Regions from separate parts of the Priestia aryabhattai genome, predicted to be linked through region 2. Evidence: a T-box and tRNA genes for the amino acid it is inferred to sense, from the RefSeq annotation. Region 2 holds a T-box; the other holds one or more tRNA genes.
What was found. The T-box of region 2 lies ahead of ileS (isoleucine--tRNA ligase). A T-box ahead of a tRNA ligase gene usually reads a tRNA of that ligase, here a tRNA-Ile.
Positions count from the first base shown of each region.

Region 1 (7,619 bases), on a different contig from region 2:
TCCCAATCAGTTGCAAATTTTTCAATTCCTTGTTCAGTTAAAGGATGTTTTACTAATTGCTCAATAACAGAGTAAGGAATTGTTGCAATATGAGCACCTGCCATTGCTACACGAGTTACATGATCTGGATGCCTTACAGATGCAGCAATGATTTGAGAATCGATATTTTGAACACGGAATAGTTCTGCAATTCTGGATACTAAGTGTACACCATCCTCAGAGATATCATCTAATCGCCCTAAAAAAGGAGAAACGTAGGTTGCACCAGCACGAGCAGCTAAGAGAGCTTGATTCACTGTGAAAATAAGTGTTACATTTGTTTTTACACCTTTTTTAGAAAGATAACGAGTGGCTTCTAATCCAGCTAATGTCATAGGAAGTTTAATCGTAATATTTTTATCGCCATCATTAATTTTAATTAATTCTTCAGCTTGAGCAATCATATCTTCAGCTGTAATTGCATCAGGTGTTACCTCTGCTGAAACAGATTCAACTTCTGGCACCATTTGAAGAATTTCTTCAATACGATCTTCAAATCTTACGCCTTCTTTTGCTACTAGAGATGGATTGGTTGTAACACCAGATAAAACTCCCACTTTGTATGCTTTCTTAATGTCTTCAAGGTTTGCAGTATCAATAAAAAATTTCATGATTTCTTTCCTCCAATAGTTTGAAAATCAAAATGTATTTTTTCTTTACAATAGAGTTATATGTATGAAATCTATACTTTCCCAAGCTTCAAGATAGCTGACGAGCCTCTTTTATTCTATCTAAAATTACCACGATTATAAAGTAAAACGCTTTCTGTAAATGGATTCTTTTTCTTAATTTTAGGTTTTATTTTATGAGATAGATTATAGAAATACTTTATACAGTAATAGAAGCCTTATATTAACTAACAGAATTATCTTGACTACAAGATAAGTAAAACAAGCTATCTAATTCTAGATAGCTTGTTTCTGTTGTTTTTTATAATTTCTCTGCGGTAATAAAAATAAGAAAAGACCTATTAAGATAACGAAGATACCAATGTACATATCCTCATTCATTTGTATCAGATCCCGAAGCAGGGATTAAACGTTTTACGCCGAATTTTCATAATTAGAGAAGGTATGATTTAATAGAGCTATCCTAGATAATAATAAAAATAAGGTAACTTTAGTTCCTACAAGGGACTAAAGAGAGGAAGGAATTAAGATCAAACGATGAAATGTATTTCAATTGATTTAGATGGTACGTTATTAAACTCTCAACATGAAATATCTGAGGAAAATGTAAAAACCTTAAAAGAATTGCACGAGCAAGGACATAGCATTATTTTGAATACAGGCCGAGCCTATGCAGACGTAATTAAACTGAAGGCGGTACAAAATATGGAAGTTCCTATTTTTTGTATCAATGGTTCTGTTTTATACTCGAAAACAAGAGAGTTGCTGTATGAGGCAACTATATCTGTTTCTACATATAAAAAAATATTTTCCATTCTAAATGAAATTGGTGTAGGGATTCTTGTATACACTAATTATGGTGGCTTTCCTTCAACTTTGCCTCCATTACATAATAAAAGTAAGGAAGAGCTCGCTACTCTTTTTCAAGAATATAATTACGATGAACTTCTAAACAAAGACAACCTTAAAATCTATAAACTAATTGCTTTGGTACAGTACGAGCAATTAGAAAAAATTGAAGAAGTAAAAAGGGCATTAGCTAATCAATTTGATATTTCGATGGCTTCTTCTTTTCCTAATAATGTAGAAATCACTTCAAGCGAAGCTCATAAAGGAAAGGCTATATTGCGTTACCAACAGATGATGAATCTGAATTTTGAAGAGATTTTTGCTTTCGGAGATGGAGGCAACGATCTTGCCCAATTCGAAGTAGCAACTACTTCAGTTGCTATGGGAAATGCTCCTCTAGACATTCAACAAAAAGCTGATTTAATAACCAAAACAAATGATGAAGATGGATTTGCTTATGCAGTACGCTATCTTTTAAAACTAACAAAAACACAAGATGTCATATCCGTGATATAACACTAAATTATGCCCGTTGTATTGAAAAACCCGTACCTTTGCACATTCTATAAAAATTCAGTTAAGCCACTCTAAAAGAGTGGCTTTTTTAGAAAGTTTTTAACCTTTAATTTATTAACTGTAGTTAATAAAACTCAATTGGAAAATATCACTTATTTTGCTAGCATGTTCAACAAAATGAAAAGGAATAAGGGCGTTACTTCCTTGTAATAGCCTTATCACTGTATCTGTACTCTTCGTTTGTCACGTAAAATATTATTGCCTCTAAACGTCTAAATAGATGTACCTTTTGGGACTATCTATATTGGACAATTTCAATCATAAATTAACTATACACAGTTAAGGGGATTCTGGTGCAAAAGTGTTGAAATGTTGTTACTGAGAGGCTACCAGAAAAAAATATCCTTTATTTCGCAGTTAAATGTCCATATATTGCAATTCTGAGCGTTTCTCATAATACTGTTTTTAGTGAAGGAGTTGGGGGGATTGAAAAAAATCATATACTGGATTATTTTTATTTTTTTGATTGTAGCTTATGTGACTGACATAGAAAACATTGACTTAAAGGATTTATTCTCTTCATCACAAGAAAGTACTACTTCCTATGATAAGTAAAGTGATCTATTTTCCGACTGATAAATATTCTATAATTATTTGTGATAAATAAAGGAACTCGCCAAAGTAGTAGCAGGTTTAAGCCTGTTGCTACATAAATGTTTCATAGCTAGAGAAATATTTATATAGATGGTTTATATCTTAATTGAGCAAACTACCTAAGATGAATGAATTACCACCTTATGAGTAGTGATATGTAAAACCGAAAAAACCACTAGGATGGATTCTAGTGGTTTTACTTTTTAAAAATCGTTATATTCTTCTAAGTCGTCATCGTCTAATGAGCCAGATATATTTTCTAAATCTGCAATCTTTCCTTCTTTTAGTTGTAGAACCTTTGAAGAAGGCTCTTCTTCTTTGAAGGAATCGTTTCCTACAAAACCTGTTGTTTTTGCTAATGTTTTTAAATCAGCTAATTCATTCTTTATATGTTCAAGCATTTCGTAGGTTTTTTTGTCTTCAATTGCTTTTCTTTCGGTAGATGAATCATCTAGATCACGTAGAATTAAGGAGGAAATATAATCCCCTAACTTACGCGATTTAGCATATTTAGCTAGTTTATTATAAACTTCATCACTCAATTGATTTGTCTTAATGGTAAACGCATTTTGACGATCTGACATCCCTATCACCTACGTTGTTAGGATTTAACGGCTTTCTTCTCTGCTGCTTGCTTCTTTTGAATGTAACCAATACTACGAATCTCTAAGCCAAATAAATTTAAATGGCGGCTATCTTGGGGAACCTTATGATACTTCTCCGTACGTTCTTCTCCAATTTTTTCACGCATACTATTCATGATAGCTACTTCTAAAGTAGGAGCTACTCCACCGCAGTATACATACTTACGTAGTTTATTCGCTGGTGGTGGTGCGACATCATTTAATTTAGCCAATAAGATTTCCACATATTCTCGTAGTGAAGATTTGATTGTACTTGTTAAATCAATAGATTCACCTGTATTCTCGTTTTTTAATACAAACTTTTGCTTGCTGTAGTTATCGAGAATAAATTGATCAAAGGCACGTAAGTCTGTAAATAATTCTAGAAATTTCTCTTTGCGCAATTTATCAATATGAGCTAAATAAGGAATACCCTCAATGCTTTGGAACGATTCACGACTATTAGCAGCTTTCAACCCTTCGGGTAGAATAACCACATCAATGGAACCACCGCCTATGTCCACCATGACTGTTTCACATTCAACATACTCATTCGCATCTTCACGATCTTGAAGCGTTAAGTCTTTTTTTAACGCAAAACGTGCACTTTCTCCCTCTTTTAAGCAGGCACTTTCTTCTACTAATACCTTTAAAGTATTTTCAAAACCAGGTGTATGCACGGTAAACGTATGGTCACCTAAGAAGCGATTGGCCATGGCTTTTTGAGCTGCCCCAAATGTGCTCTCTTTCTTAAGTAGCCAGATTGGTAACATGGTAGAAAAATAGTCAATTTCAATTGTATTGTCTTTTTTATCTTTCGCATGCAACGCATGATAATACGCAATCGCAGCTAAAAAGGTGATGTATGGAATATGACTTGTAATTTTATTATGTAATTTATTAATGTGATTATTGGCAAGCAATTGACTAGCTGCAATTTCACCTACTAAGAAATAATGCTCTTTCTCTTCCCCCTCAATGGTTGTAGAAAGTAAAATGCGCTTCTTAAATTCTTCTGGAGCTGTAACAGCATCTGTAAAAAAGGAGTCTGCAGCTTCTTTTTGAAGTTCAACTACATTAGTTGGAAAATCAAATAGATATCCATCCATAATGTTCATATCAACAGAGTTACCGCAATCTTTATTAAAACGTGAAATTCTCATTTATAAACACCTCATTTTTTAAGTTGAACTTATATTCAACTTATTGTACTCGATATAGGATAAATATTCAATATGTGGGAGCAACTTAGTTATCTACAAAACCTTACATATATCAACAATTATGCAGATAAGTCCGTGCCTAGTATACGTTTTTTGTAATCGCTTTCATTAAGATGAATAATATGGTAAACTAATAGATGCATATTGGTTCTTAAAATCAACTTCCAACGAGTCCGTTACCCTTCGTGGTTACGGACTTTTTCATGTTTTTCATAAAATGTAAGTGCTTTATTTTCCAATATAGATTATAATAGAAATGCATTTGATTTCAGATGGTTATATACACCTATATCATCTTACTTCATTGAACCTATTCCTTTGTGTAGGAATAGGTTGCTTTCTTTTACTGGTCTACTGTAAAGGGAGCATACCAATGCTTAAAAGTTAGCCTGTAAAGCTTCAATCTTCTTCTTAAGTTTTTGGCTTTCTTCTTCTAATTCGATGATTCTATCTTGGAGTTCTTTATTTAATTGGAATTGTTCGTATGGATTCATATGTATTCCTCCTTTATTTTTACTTTCAACATAACCAGGTATCCCTTTAAAATAAAGTCCAGTGAGTATTAACCACGAACATAGTGACTGCCCCAAATGCGCTAGCAATAAAGCTAAACCCCCATACCATTCGCATCCAAACTACCAAAGATCCATATGTCTTTCTAAAGGCTACTTCTCGCATAAAGATGAGATAAAGTACTGTAAACCCATATACACCAAATACTACCCATTGAAAAGTTTCTTGAATTTGAGGGGCTACTAAGGCAACTGCTACTGAAGCTACGGTGAAAATGAGGTTAACAACCATAAAAAAGCTTACAAAACGCATCCACTTAAACCCTTTCTCATACAGTTTACCTGCATATTGGTCTTCTTGTTTTAATTCTTCCATCATTCATTGCCCCTAGTATTTAGTTTTTATCTATTATAGCATGGGATGTTAGTTTCATTTTTAGATTAGTAGTATTAGTAAGTTCAACATTAGAAAATCAGCTGCAATTATTTTAAAGTTTTCCTATTAAAACTCCATACCTTATTCCATTAAAATCAGTTAATTATCTACCATAAATAAAAGAGCAGTTTGCATATGCAAACTGCTCTTTTGATGACCCGTACGGGATTCGAACCCGTGTTACCGCCGTGAAAGGGCGGTGTCTTAACCGCTTGACCAACGGGCCAGTATGGCTCCACAGGTAGGACTCGAACCTACGACCGATCGGTTAACAGCCGATAGCTCTACCACTGAGCTACTGTGGAATATGGTGGGCCTAAGTGGACTCGAACCACCGACCTCACGCTTATCAGGCGTGCGCTCTAACCAGCTGAGCTATAGGCCCTTCATTTGGAGCGGGTGATGAGAATCGAACTCACGACATCAGCTTGGAAGGCTGAGGTTTTACCACTAAACTACACCCGCATTACTTAAGATGGGGCGACTGATGGGAATCGAACCCACGAATGCCGGAACCACAATCCGGTGCGTTAACCACTTCGCCACAATCGCCAGACGTATCTAAATTGGCAGGGGCAGTAGGAATTGAACCCACACTGACGGTTTTGGAGACCGTAGTTCTACCTTTAAACTATGCCCCTGCAGAAAGTGGTGGCTCGAGACGGAATCGAACCGCCGACACAAGGATTTTCAGTCCTTTGCTCTACCAACTGAGCTACCGAGCCTTTATGTAAATGGCGGTCCCGACGGGAATCGAACCCGCGATCTCCTGCGTGACAGGCAGGCGCTCTCCCAGCTGAGCTAAGGCCCCATGATACTTCTCTGGTCGGGAAGACAGGATTCGAACCTGCGACCCCTTGGTCCCAAACCAAGTGCTCTACCAAGCTGAGCTACTTCCCGTTTATGGCGCGCCCGAGAGGAGTCGAACCCCTAACCTTTTGATCCGTAGTCAAACGCTCTATCCAATTGAGCTACGGGCGCTTATTAAAATGGTGCCGAGGGCCGGACTTGAACCGGCACGGTAGTCACCTACCGCAGGATTTTAAGTCCTGTGTGTCTGCCAATTCCACCACCCCGGCAGGACTTTTATAGGTGGAGGCGGCAACCGGATTTGAACCGGTGATAAAGGTTTTGCAGACCTTGGCCTTACCACTTGGCTATGCCGCCAATATTGTATGGAGCGGAAGACGAGGTTCGAACTCGCGACCCCCACCTTGGCAAGGTGGTGTTCTACCACTGAACTACTTCCGCTTATATATTGAAGTTAAGATGCGGGTGAAGGGACTTGAACCCCCACGTCGTAAGACACTAGATCCTAAGTCTAGCGCGTCTGCCAATTCCGCCACACCCGCGTGTGAATATAAATGGTGAGCCATGAAGGACTCGAACCTTCGACCCTCTGATTAAAAGTCAGATGCTCTACCAACTGAGCTAATGGCTCTCTATGGCTGGGCTAGCTGGATTCGAACCAACGCATGACGGAATCAAAATCCGTTGCCTTACCGCTTGGCGATAGCCCAATAAAGAGATGGTGGAGGGGGGCAGATTCGAACTGCCGAACCCGAAGGAGCGGATTTACAGTCCGCCGCGTTTAGCCACTTCGCTACCCCTCCGATATAAGTGATGCCGGCAAGAGGACTTGAACCCCCAACCTACTGATTACAAGTCAGTTGCTCTACCAGTTGAGCTACACCGGCACGGTGGTGGAGGATGACGGGATCGAACCGCCGACCCCCTGCTTGTAAGGCAGGTGCTCTCCCAGCTGAGCTAATCCTCCAAAAAATCTATATAAGCGCCTTGATAAGCGTTATTTTCATTACTTATGATAGAATATTTCAAATAAAAAACCCCTATGCTCTTTTACAAGAGACTCATAAGGGGTCTTATTCATTGCCTGGCAACGTCCTACTCTCACAGGGACAAAGTCCCAACTACCATTGGCGCTAAAGAGCTTAACTTCCGTGTTCGGTATGGGAACGGGTGTGACCTCTTCGCTATCGCCACCAGACAAGAGATTGCTCTCTCAAAACTAGATAACAGTTCGCTGAGTAAAGCTTACGCTTTTAAAGTTTGGTTAAGTCCTCGATCGATTAGTATCAGTCAGCTACACATGTCGCCACGCTTCCACCTCTGACCTA
Region 1 is NZ_JAMBOQ010000011.1:51,577-59,195, forward strand. Features, by position in the region: gene fsa (fructose-6-phosphate aldolase) at 1-650, opposite strand, end outside; gene M3225_RS26065 (HAD family hydrolase) at 1,206-2,033, shown strand; gene M3225_RS26070 (hypothetical protein) at 2,891-3,271, opposite strand; gene M3225_RS26075 (ParM/StbA family protein) at 3,289-4,473, opposite strand; gene M3225_RS26080 (hypothetical protein) at 5,074-5,424, opposite strand; tRNA gene M3225_RS26085 (tRNA-Glu) at 5,636-5,707, opposite strand; tRNA gene M3225_RS26090 (tRNA-Asn) at 5,712-5,786, opposite strand; tRNA gene M3225_RS26095 (tRNA-Ile) at 5,790-5,866, opposite strand; tRNA gene M3225_RS26100 (tRNA-Gly) at 5,873-5,946, opposite strand; tRNA gene M3225_RS26105 (tRNA-His) at 5,958-6,033, opposite strand; tRNA gene M3225_RS26110 (tRNA-Trp) at 6,049-6,122, opposite strand; tRNA gene M3225_RS26115 (tRNA-Phe) at 6,131-6,206, opposite strand; tRNA gene M3225_RS26120 (tRNA-Asp) at 6,217-6,284, opposite strand; tRNA gene M3225_RS26125 (tRNA-Pro) at 6,305-6,381, opposite strand; tRNA gene M3225_RS26130 (tRNA-Arg) at 6,386-6,462, opposite strand; tRNA gene M3225_RS26135 (tRNA-Leu) at 6,472-6,560, opposite strand; tRNA gene M3225_RS26140 (tRNA-Cys) at 6,575-6,648, opposite strand; tRNA gene M3225_RS26145 (tRNA-Gly) at 6,658-6,732, opposite strand; tRNA gene M3225_RS26150 (tRNA-Leu) at 6,752-6,833, opposite strand; tRNA gene M3225_RS26155 (tRNA-Lys) at 6,847-6,922, opposite strand; tRNA gene M3225_RS26160 (tRNA-Gln) at 6,927-7,001, opposite strand; tRNA gene M3225_RS26165 (tRNA-Tyr) at 7,011-7,094, opposite strand; tRNA gene M3225_RS26170 (tRNA-Thr) at 7,106-7,178, opposite strand; tRNA gene M3225_RS26175 (tRNA-Val) at 7,183-7,258, opposite strand; rRNA gene rrf (5S ribosomal RNA) at 7,374-7,489, opposite strand; partial or broken rRNA gene M3225_RS26185 (23S ribosomal RNA) at 7,552-7,619, opposite strand, start outside.
Region 1: it has a tRNA-Ile gene. The T-box ahead of ileS (isoleucine--tRNA ligase) is inferred to sense a tRNA for this amino acid. The anticodon was not compared.

Region 2 (7,619 bases):
GGATAGTTATATCTGGTTTCTTGAAAATTATGGTTCTGGAGGGCTGTTTGGAGTAGATATACTTGGCTGTGGAAAATCCGCGACTCCATCTGTAATAACAAACACTGAAAGATTTCGGAACATTGGATTGCCAACTCAATACGTAGTTGTTGAAAACTGTGAAGAGTTTGTATATTGTTTAGATACTGAAAACCTAATTGACGCTGAATGTGTAGTTGTGTCGTGGGACAGAATTGATGGATATAGTGGAAAAAGAGCAGATAACTTTTATGAGTTTTTAACAAATAGACTTCTTGATGCCAAAGAAAATTGGGACGAAGACTTTTAAAATTAATCTATATGGTTGTTAAGTTATTTAACCTTGATTGGCTCTATAGATTTCAAGGTTTTTTATTATGTTCAAATGTATAGGGATGTCTGAAACTTTAAAACCTATGGTATAAACAAGATGAGCACTTCAAAAAGTTATTCTGTTAATTATTAGAAAACGCCAAGAGAAAAGCTTTAGGAGGAAATTAAAAGGAAAAATCGAGCAAATTTCTTTTCAGATCAGAATGAGCTGTTAGTGGCGACTCAAGCACACGGGACAAATGGATTTGAAGAGTGGCTTATGAAATTTCACGGACAAAAGCTTAGAGACCCTATTCACCCGGCGTATCAGCCGAGTGAAGATCTTCTTGGATGGCATGTTAGAGAGGTATTTAGAGGTCCTGATAGATATCAAGCAAATGATATAAATTAATTTTTGTGAATGATAGATAGCTATGTTTATACTTAGGAAGTAATTTACATATTGTGGTGCCATTTAAAATACGGTAAAGAAGATATAAACGGAGGAAGAAAGATGTTACGAAAAAGCGGTGCGAAACGAATACAGACTTGGTTTTACGATGACGATCCAAATGGGATTAAAGTATCGGAAGTACCGAATACAACGATACAGGCTGTATTCATTCCTAGAAATAGTTTGAAAGATTTAAAGGGTGAAAGTGAAGTAGAAAAGCCCGGCATTTATTTTTTATTTGGAGAAGATAAAAAAGCATATATTGGAGAGGCAGAAGTAGGATATGAGCGTTTAAAGCAGCATGCTAGTCCATCAACAGGTAAAAGCTTTTGGGATGTGGCCGTGTTAATTGTGTCTAATGCTTCTCAAGATCAATTAGATAAAGTTGATGTAAAATACTTAGAGCATATTTCTTATCTAGCAGCCATGAGCTCTGGTACATATGATATTAATCAAACCGTTCCGACAAAACCGTTTGTGCGTGAATTTAGGCGAGACGACCTGACAGATATCTTTAATGTTATTAAGGTTTTACTTGGTGGGGTAGGCTTTTCAATTTTTGGGTATGCTTCAAGTGGAATAGAATATGAAAGTGAAGTTGTACAGTCTGGTGAAGTACCAAAGATTGAAACAGAGCAACCGATAGAAAAAATTGTTCAAGTTGAGACACATCTGTTAAAAGATACAAAATCAGTAGTGGTAGAGGACGTTCTATATTGTAAACGCCGCGATGCGTATGCGAGCGGGAAATATGTTAGCGATGGATTTCTTGTCTATAAAGGAGCTTTGCTTGCAAGCGAACAGCAGCTAGAAGGAGCTAAACTTAAAAGGCAACAAGACTATATTAATACTTTCCTAGCAAATGGTGTACTAGAAATAAAAGATGATAGATACGTACTGGTACAAGATCAAATTTTTTCTTCTATATCAGCTGCGGCAGTGTTTGTGACACAGCGAAGAAGTAGTGGAACTTCTGAATGGAAAGATAAGAACGGGATAACAGTGCGTAATAAAATCGATCAAATGTTAAATGCAGAAACAAAATAACCTGTATCTAAAGCTTTTAATTCCAATAAGTATTTCAAAACATTGACATTCCTTTCCAAAACGCATACAATAGCTACTAATAAAAGCACACAAATTCGTTGAAGAGAACCAGTACGCTGCAAGTTTGTTCCACAGAGAGCCGGTGATGGCTGAAAGCCGGTGTTCAAGCTGCAGGGGAATATCCTCTCTGAGAAGTCAAACTGAACTTATAAGTAAGTTTGAACGGTAGTCTACCGTTAAAAAGAACGCGTATGATTGTACGTTGCTGAGTGCTATTGATGAACGGATCAATAGAAGCCAGGGTGGTACCGCGGTTGAAACCCGTCCCTAGTCATAGGGACGGGTTTCTTTGTGTGCTTTTAACTTTAAAAGGAGTGGTATCACATGAAAGAAGTGAATGTAAGGGAGCCTTCGCAAGAGCGAGAACAGCGTATCCAACAGCAGTGGCAAAAGGGAAATGTGTTTCAGCAGTCGGTTCAAAACCGAGAAGGGCAGCCTTCGTTTGTATTTTATGAAGGGCCTCCAACAGCAAACGGTTTGCCTCACGTCGGGCACGCGTTGGGCCGGACAATTAAAGACGTCGTGGCTCGTTATAAGACGATGACAGGGCATCAAGTGATCCGAAAAGCAGGCTGGGATACGCACGGACTGCCGGTTGAACTCGGTGTCGAGAAGCAGCTCGGAATTTCAGGGAAGCATGACATTGAAAAATACGGCGTAGAAGCTTTTATCAACAAGTGTAAGGAAAGCGTATTTGTGTATGAAAAGCAGTGGCGCGCGTTCACGGAGCAGCTTGGCTATTGGGTTGATATGGAAGACCCTTACATCACCTTGGAGAATTCATACATTGAAAGCGTATGGAACGTGCTTGGCACGATGCATGATAAAGGACTTCTTTATAAGGGCCACCGCGTATCACCGTACTGCCCGAGCTGTCAAACGTCATTGAGTTCGCATGAAGTGGCTCAAGGATATAAAGATGTAAAAGATTTAACCGTAACGGTGAAATTTAAAGTGAAAAACCGCGATAATGAGTATTTTTTAGGCTGGACAACGACGCCTTGGACGCTTCCGTCAAACGTGGCGCTTGCCGTGCACGAAGAAATGAACTATGTCCGCGCCGAGCAAGGCGCCAGCGTGTATATTGTTGCAGAAGCGCTCGCAGACAAAGTGTTAAAAGGAGAGTATACCGTTTTATCTCATCATAAAGGAAATGAGTTAAAAGGGATGTCGTATGAGCCGCCGTTTAATTTTGTGAAAGTGGAAAAAGGGCATGAAGTGGTAACGGCTGATTATGTAACGGACCAAAGCGGGACGGGTGTTGTTCATTTAGCACCTGCTTATGGCGAAGATGATTACAGAGTGGTAAAAGAAAACGGTTTTTCGTTTGTGAACGTAGTGGATGAAAAAGGACAGTACACGGCTGAAGTGCCGCCGTTTCAAGGACGTTTTGTGAAGGACTGCGACGTTGATATCGTGCGTTACTTAGCAAATCAAGACGTGCTGTATCATAAAGAAAAGCATGAGCACAGCTATCCGTTTTGCTGGAGATGCGACTCGCCGCTTCTTTATTACGCAAATGAAAGCTGGTTTATTCAAACGACGGCGTTAAAGGAACAGTTTTTGAAAAACAACGAAAGCGTGACGTGGTACCCCGAGCATATCAAGCACGGCCGCTTTGGCAACTTTTTAGAAAATATGGTGGACTGGAATATCAGCAGAAAGCGCTACTGGGGAACGCCGCTGAACGTATGGGAATGCGGGGAATGTCAGCATCAAGTAGCGCCAAAAAGCATCAATGAGCTTCAGAAACATGCGTCTCATTCAGTTGATGACAGCATTGAACTGCATAAGCCTTATGTAGATGACGTGCAATTAACATGTCCGGCCTGCAGCGGAGAGATGAAGCGCACGCCGGAAGTAATTGACGTTTGGTTTGACAGCGGCTCGATGCCGTTTGCGCAGTATCACTATCCGTTTGAAAACAACGAATTGTTTCAAAAGCAGTTTCCGGCAGACGTAATTGCAGAAGGAATTGATCAAACGCGGGGCTGGTTTTACAGCTTGATGGCGGTTTCGACGCTGTTTACAGGAAAAGCACCTTATAAGCGCGTTCTGTCTCTTGGCCACGTGTTAGATGAAAACGGTCAAAAGATGTCTAAAAGTAAAGGGAATGCGCTGGATCCTGTTGATCTTATTCATACATTTGGTGCCGATGCGCTTAGATGGGCGCTTTTAGCAGACAGTGCGCCTTGGAACCCGAAGAAATTTTCAGAGCGCGTGGTGCAAGAAGCGAAATCAAAAGTCATTGATACACTAGTGAACGTGTACGGCTTTTACGTATTATACGCCAAGCTTGACGGCTATGATCCGGAGCAAACGTACGAATTGAAAAAAACAAAATTGGATGAATGGATTCTTTCACGTTTGCACAGCACGGTTAAGCGCGTAACGGCACATCTTGAAGATTACGGGTTTACAAGTGCGGCGCGTGAAATCGCGTTCTTCATTGAAGAGCTAAGCAACTGGTATGTACGCCGTTCCCGCGACCGTTTTTGGTCAGAAGGAATGGACGGAGAAAAAGCAGCGGCTTACGATACGCTTCACGAAGTATTAGTCACGCTCAGTCAGCTGTTAGCGCCGTTTACGCCGTTTGTTGCGGATGATGTTCATGAAAATCTGACAGGAAAAAGCGTTCATTTAGCAGACTATCCTGCGTATGATCAAACGAAAGTGAACGAAAAGCTGGAAAAAGAAATGGCAGCGGTGCTTCAAGTAGTTGAACTAGGCCGGAACATTCGAAATACGCATTCGTTAAAAGTAAAGCAGCCTCTGCAAAGTCTTTCACTTGTTGTAACAGAAGGAAACGTGGATTGGAATGCGTATCGTGATGTAATCAAAGATGAGCTTAATGTAAAGAACTTTAACGTGGAGCAAGACGACGACAAACTTGTTTCGTATGTATTAAAACTGGACTTTAAACAGGCTGGACCGAAGTTTGGAAAACAAGTGAATGAGGTAAATCAAGCGTTGAAAAACCTTTCAGAAGATAAAGGAAAAGAGTTTGTTGGGCAAGGCAAGCTGAGTGTTACACTTGCTTCAGGAGAAAACCTAACGCTTGAAACGGCTGACGTGCTCGTTGAAAAAGTACCAAAAGAAGGTTTTGCAGTTGCATCGAACGGTACGTATACCGCCGTGTTAGATACTGCGTTAACCGAAGAACTCGTGCAGGAAGGCGTCGCTCGTGAAGTAATTCGAGCGGTTCAAGATTATCGCAAAAAGTTGGATTTACCCGTGAATTTACGTATTGATTTGGAACTTAGCGGAGACGAAGAAGTTCAGAAAGCCGTCGAGACGTTTGAAACGTTGCTTCAAGAAAATCTTCTGTTGCACAGTCTTCGTGTTACAGAAGATATCGAAAACGGAGAAACGGTGAAAGTTGGAACAAAGCAAGTTACGCTTCGTGTCTTAAATCAGAACTGATAAAAAGCACTTACCTAATGACGGGTAAGTGCTTTTTTAGCCTTTAATCAAACTGCCCGAGAACATTTTTAAGGCTCGGCCAGACAATTTCAAATGGAGCAGCTAATACATACTCTTTGCCGTTTTCGTCTTTAAAGTGCTGAACAAAGCGGTATTTTCCTACCTTGTAGTTAGGAGTTGCGATATCTTGTTTGAATGATTTCCCTGGCTTCAGCGTGATAGTTTTATCAGGAAACTCTAGCCCGTTTAGCACAACTTTGTACCACTTTCCGTCTTTTAAGTGATCCGCTGTATTTTCGTAAGGAATTGTTAAGGTATGCGTCGAGTTATTTTGAATAACAAAAAAGCCAAACTGCGTTTTATCGTATTTCTTACTTACAGCAGATAGTGTAATAGTTCCTCCATCAGTGTTAATGGAAGAAGGAATGTTTTTTTCTTGTTTGGCTCCTAGCTCCATTTTTTGACCGTTATAATCGATATAGCCGAAGATGCAAAATAAGATAATAAAAATGCCTAGTATTAGTATAAGGGTTCGTACTACTTTCAAAAGCTTTACACCACCTTTTTGCCACTCTTCCATTATACGGAAAATCATCTATCGGAGATAGTTTTATCTATTACCTTTTTGAAAGGACGGCGTAGGATGAGACAAATTATAGCCATGGGCGGCGGAGGCTTTTCAATGGAGCCGGATAACCCGCTGCTAGATCAATACATACTTTCACAAGCTCATACAGATATGCCGAAAATCTGCTTTATCCCTACAACAAGCGGAGATGCGGATAATTATATAGAAAGGTTTTATGAAGCGTTTGAGAAGTTAATATGCAAACCGTCTCATTTATCGCTGTTTTCTCAAAACTTTATGGATTTAAAAGCATATGTGCTGCAGCAGGATATTTTATATGTAGGCGGCGGTAATAAAAGGAGTATGCTTCTTTTATGGAAAGAGTGGGGACTTGATACGATTTTAAAAGAGGCTTATGAAAAAGGAATTAGCTTGGCAGGAATAAGCGCAGGTTCAATTTGCTGGTTTGAAGAAGGCATCACTGATTCCATGAACGACACACTGTCTAAGATAGACGGTTTAGGATTTTTAACTGGTAGTAACTGTCCTCACTACGACGGAGAAAGCGATCGAAGACTTTGTTACTATGAATTGATTAAAAGCGGAAAAATGGCAGGAGGCTATGCTGTAGATGACGGAGTCGCGCTGCATTTTAAAGATGAAGAGCTATCAGCATCGGTTAGCTCAAGACCTACAGCAAAAGCGTATGCTGTTAATCGAAAAACGAACAAAGTCATTGAACGTGAACTCCCGGTGACCTATTTAGGTGATCGCAAGCAATAAATGGCCGCTTCCCATGTTCTTCTGTATAAAATGGAGCTTATTAGTACATACATAAGCAGAGACTCTATATAGGAGGTTACTTCAGTGAGTTATGAACGATACTGGGGAAACATACATGAACAAAGCGATAAGCTGCAGAATTTATTATCGTCGTATTGGCATCAGTATTCGGATTTTGAAAACTGGCAGTTTTGGGTAGTGCTTGCTTCGCTCGTTCTTCCTCTTGTGTTGTTGTATTTTACCGTAGACCGAACGCGGCCTTTTGAGGTGTTTTTCTTCGGTTACACAGTACATATGCTTTGGGCATATATTGATATTGCACTTGGACGAAGCGGTCATTTAACGCACACGTTTTTCTTAACGCCTTTGCTTCCAAACGCAACGAATATTACCGCTTCTATTTTGCCGGTAGGGTTTCTTCTGCTTTATCAATATTGCACGAATCATCAAAAAAATTTCTATCTTTATACAATTCTTTTGAGCGCTGTTTTTTCATTTGGACTGGCCCCCTTGAACATTATTTAGGATTTATTGATTCAGGAAAAGGAATGAGCTTGTTTTATATTTTTCTTATTGATATAGGAATAACGTTAGTGGCGTACTGGTTTACGGTGCTGCTTGTAAAAGTGAAAGCCGCAGCATATCGTACAGGAGAAAAAGAACGCTGAAAAAATGTTTTAAAATCATTAGTTAAGGGTATAAATACATTTAAGATAAATTGAGGTGAGAAAATTGTATTACTACCGCATTTCAGAAGGACAAGACGAAATGTACTCTGAGACAATTGTTGTCCATGAAGAACAGTTTGATCAAGGTACATTCGAAGAAATGGTAAAAGAAGCGATGGTCGATAAGCCCGGCAAAATCGACCAGGTGGACATTGTGAAATATTTAATTGGACATTATCATTTCCAAGTTGCATATATTGAAGCAGCCTTTCATAGCACGTATATA
Region 2 is NZ_JAMBOQ010000002.1:695,961-703,579, forward strand. Features, by position in the region: gene M3225_RS10460 (SMI1/KNR4 family protein) at 1-328, shown strand, start outside; partial or broken gene M3225_RS10465 (phosphorothioated DNA-binding restriction endonuclease) at 542-742, shown strand; gene M3225_RS10470 (GIY-YIG nuclease family protein) at 845-1,831, shown strand; T-box leader at 1,921-2,163, shown strand; gene ileS (isoleucine--tRNA ligase) at 2,216-5,314, shown strand; gene M3225_RS10480 (immunoglobulin-like domain-containing protein) at 5,358-5,861, opposite strand; gene M3225_RS10485 (Type 1 glutamine amidotransferase-like domain-containing protein) at 5,958-6,665, shown strand; partial or broken gene M3225_RS10490 (hypothetical protein) at 6,750-7,333, shown strand; gene M3225_RS10495 (hypothetical protein) at 7,389-7,619, shown strand, end outside.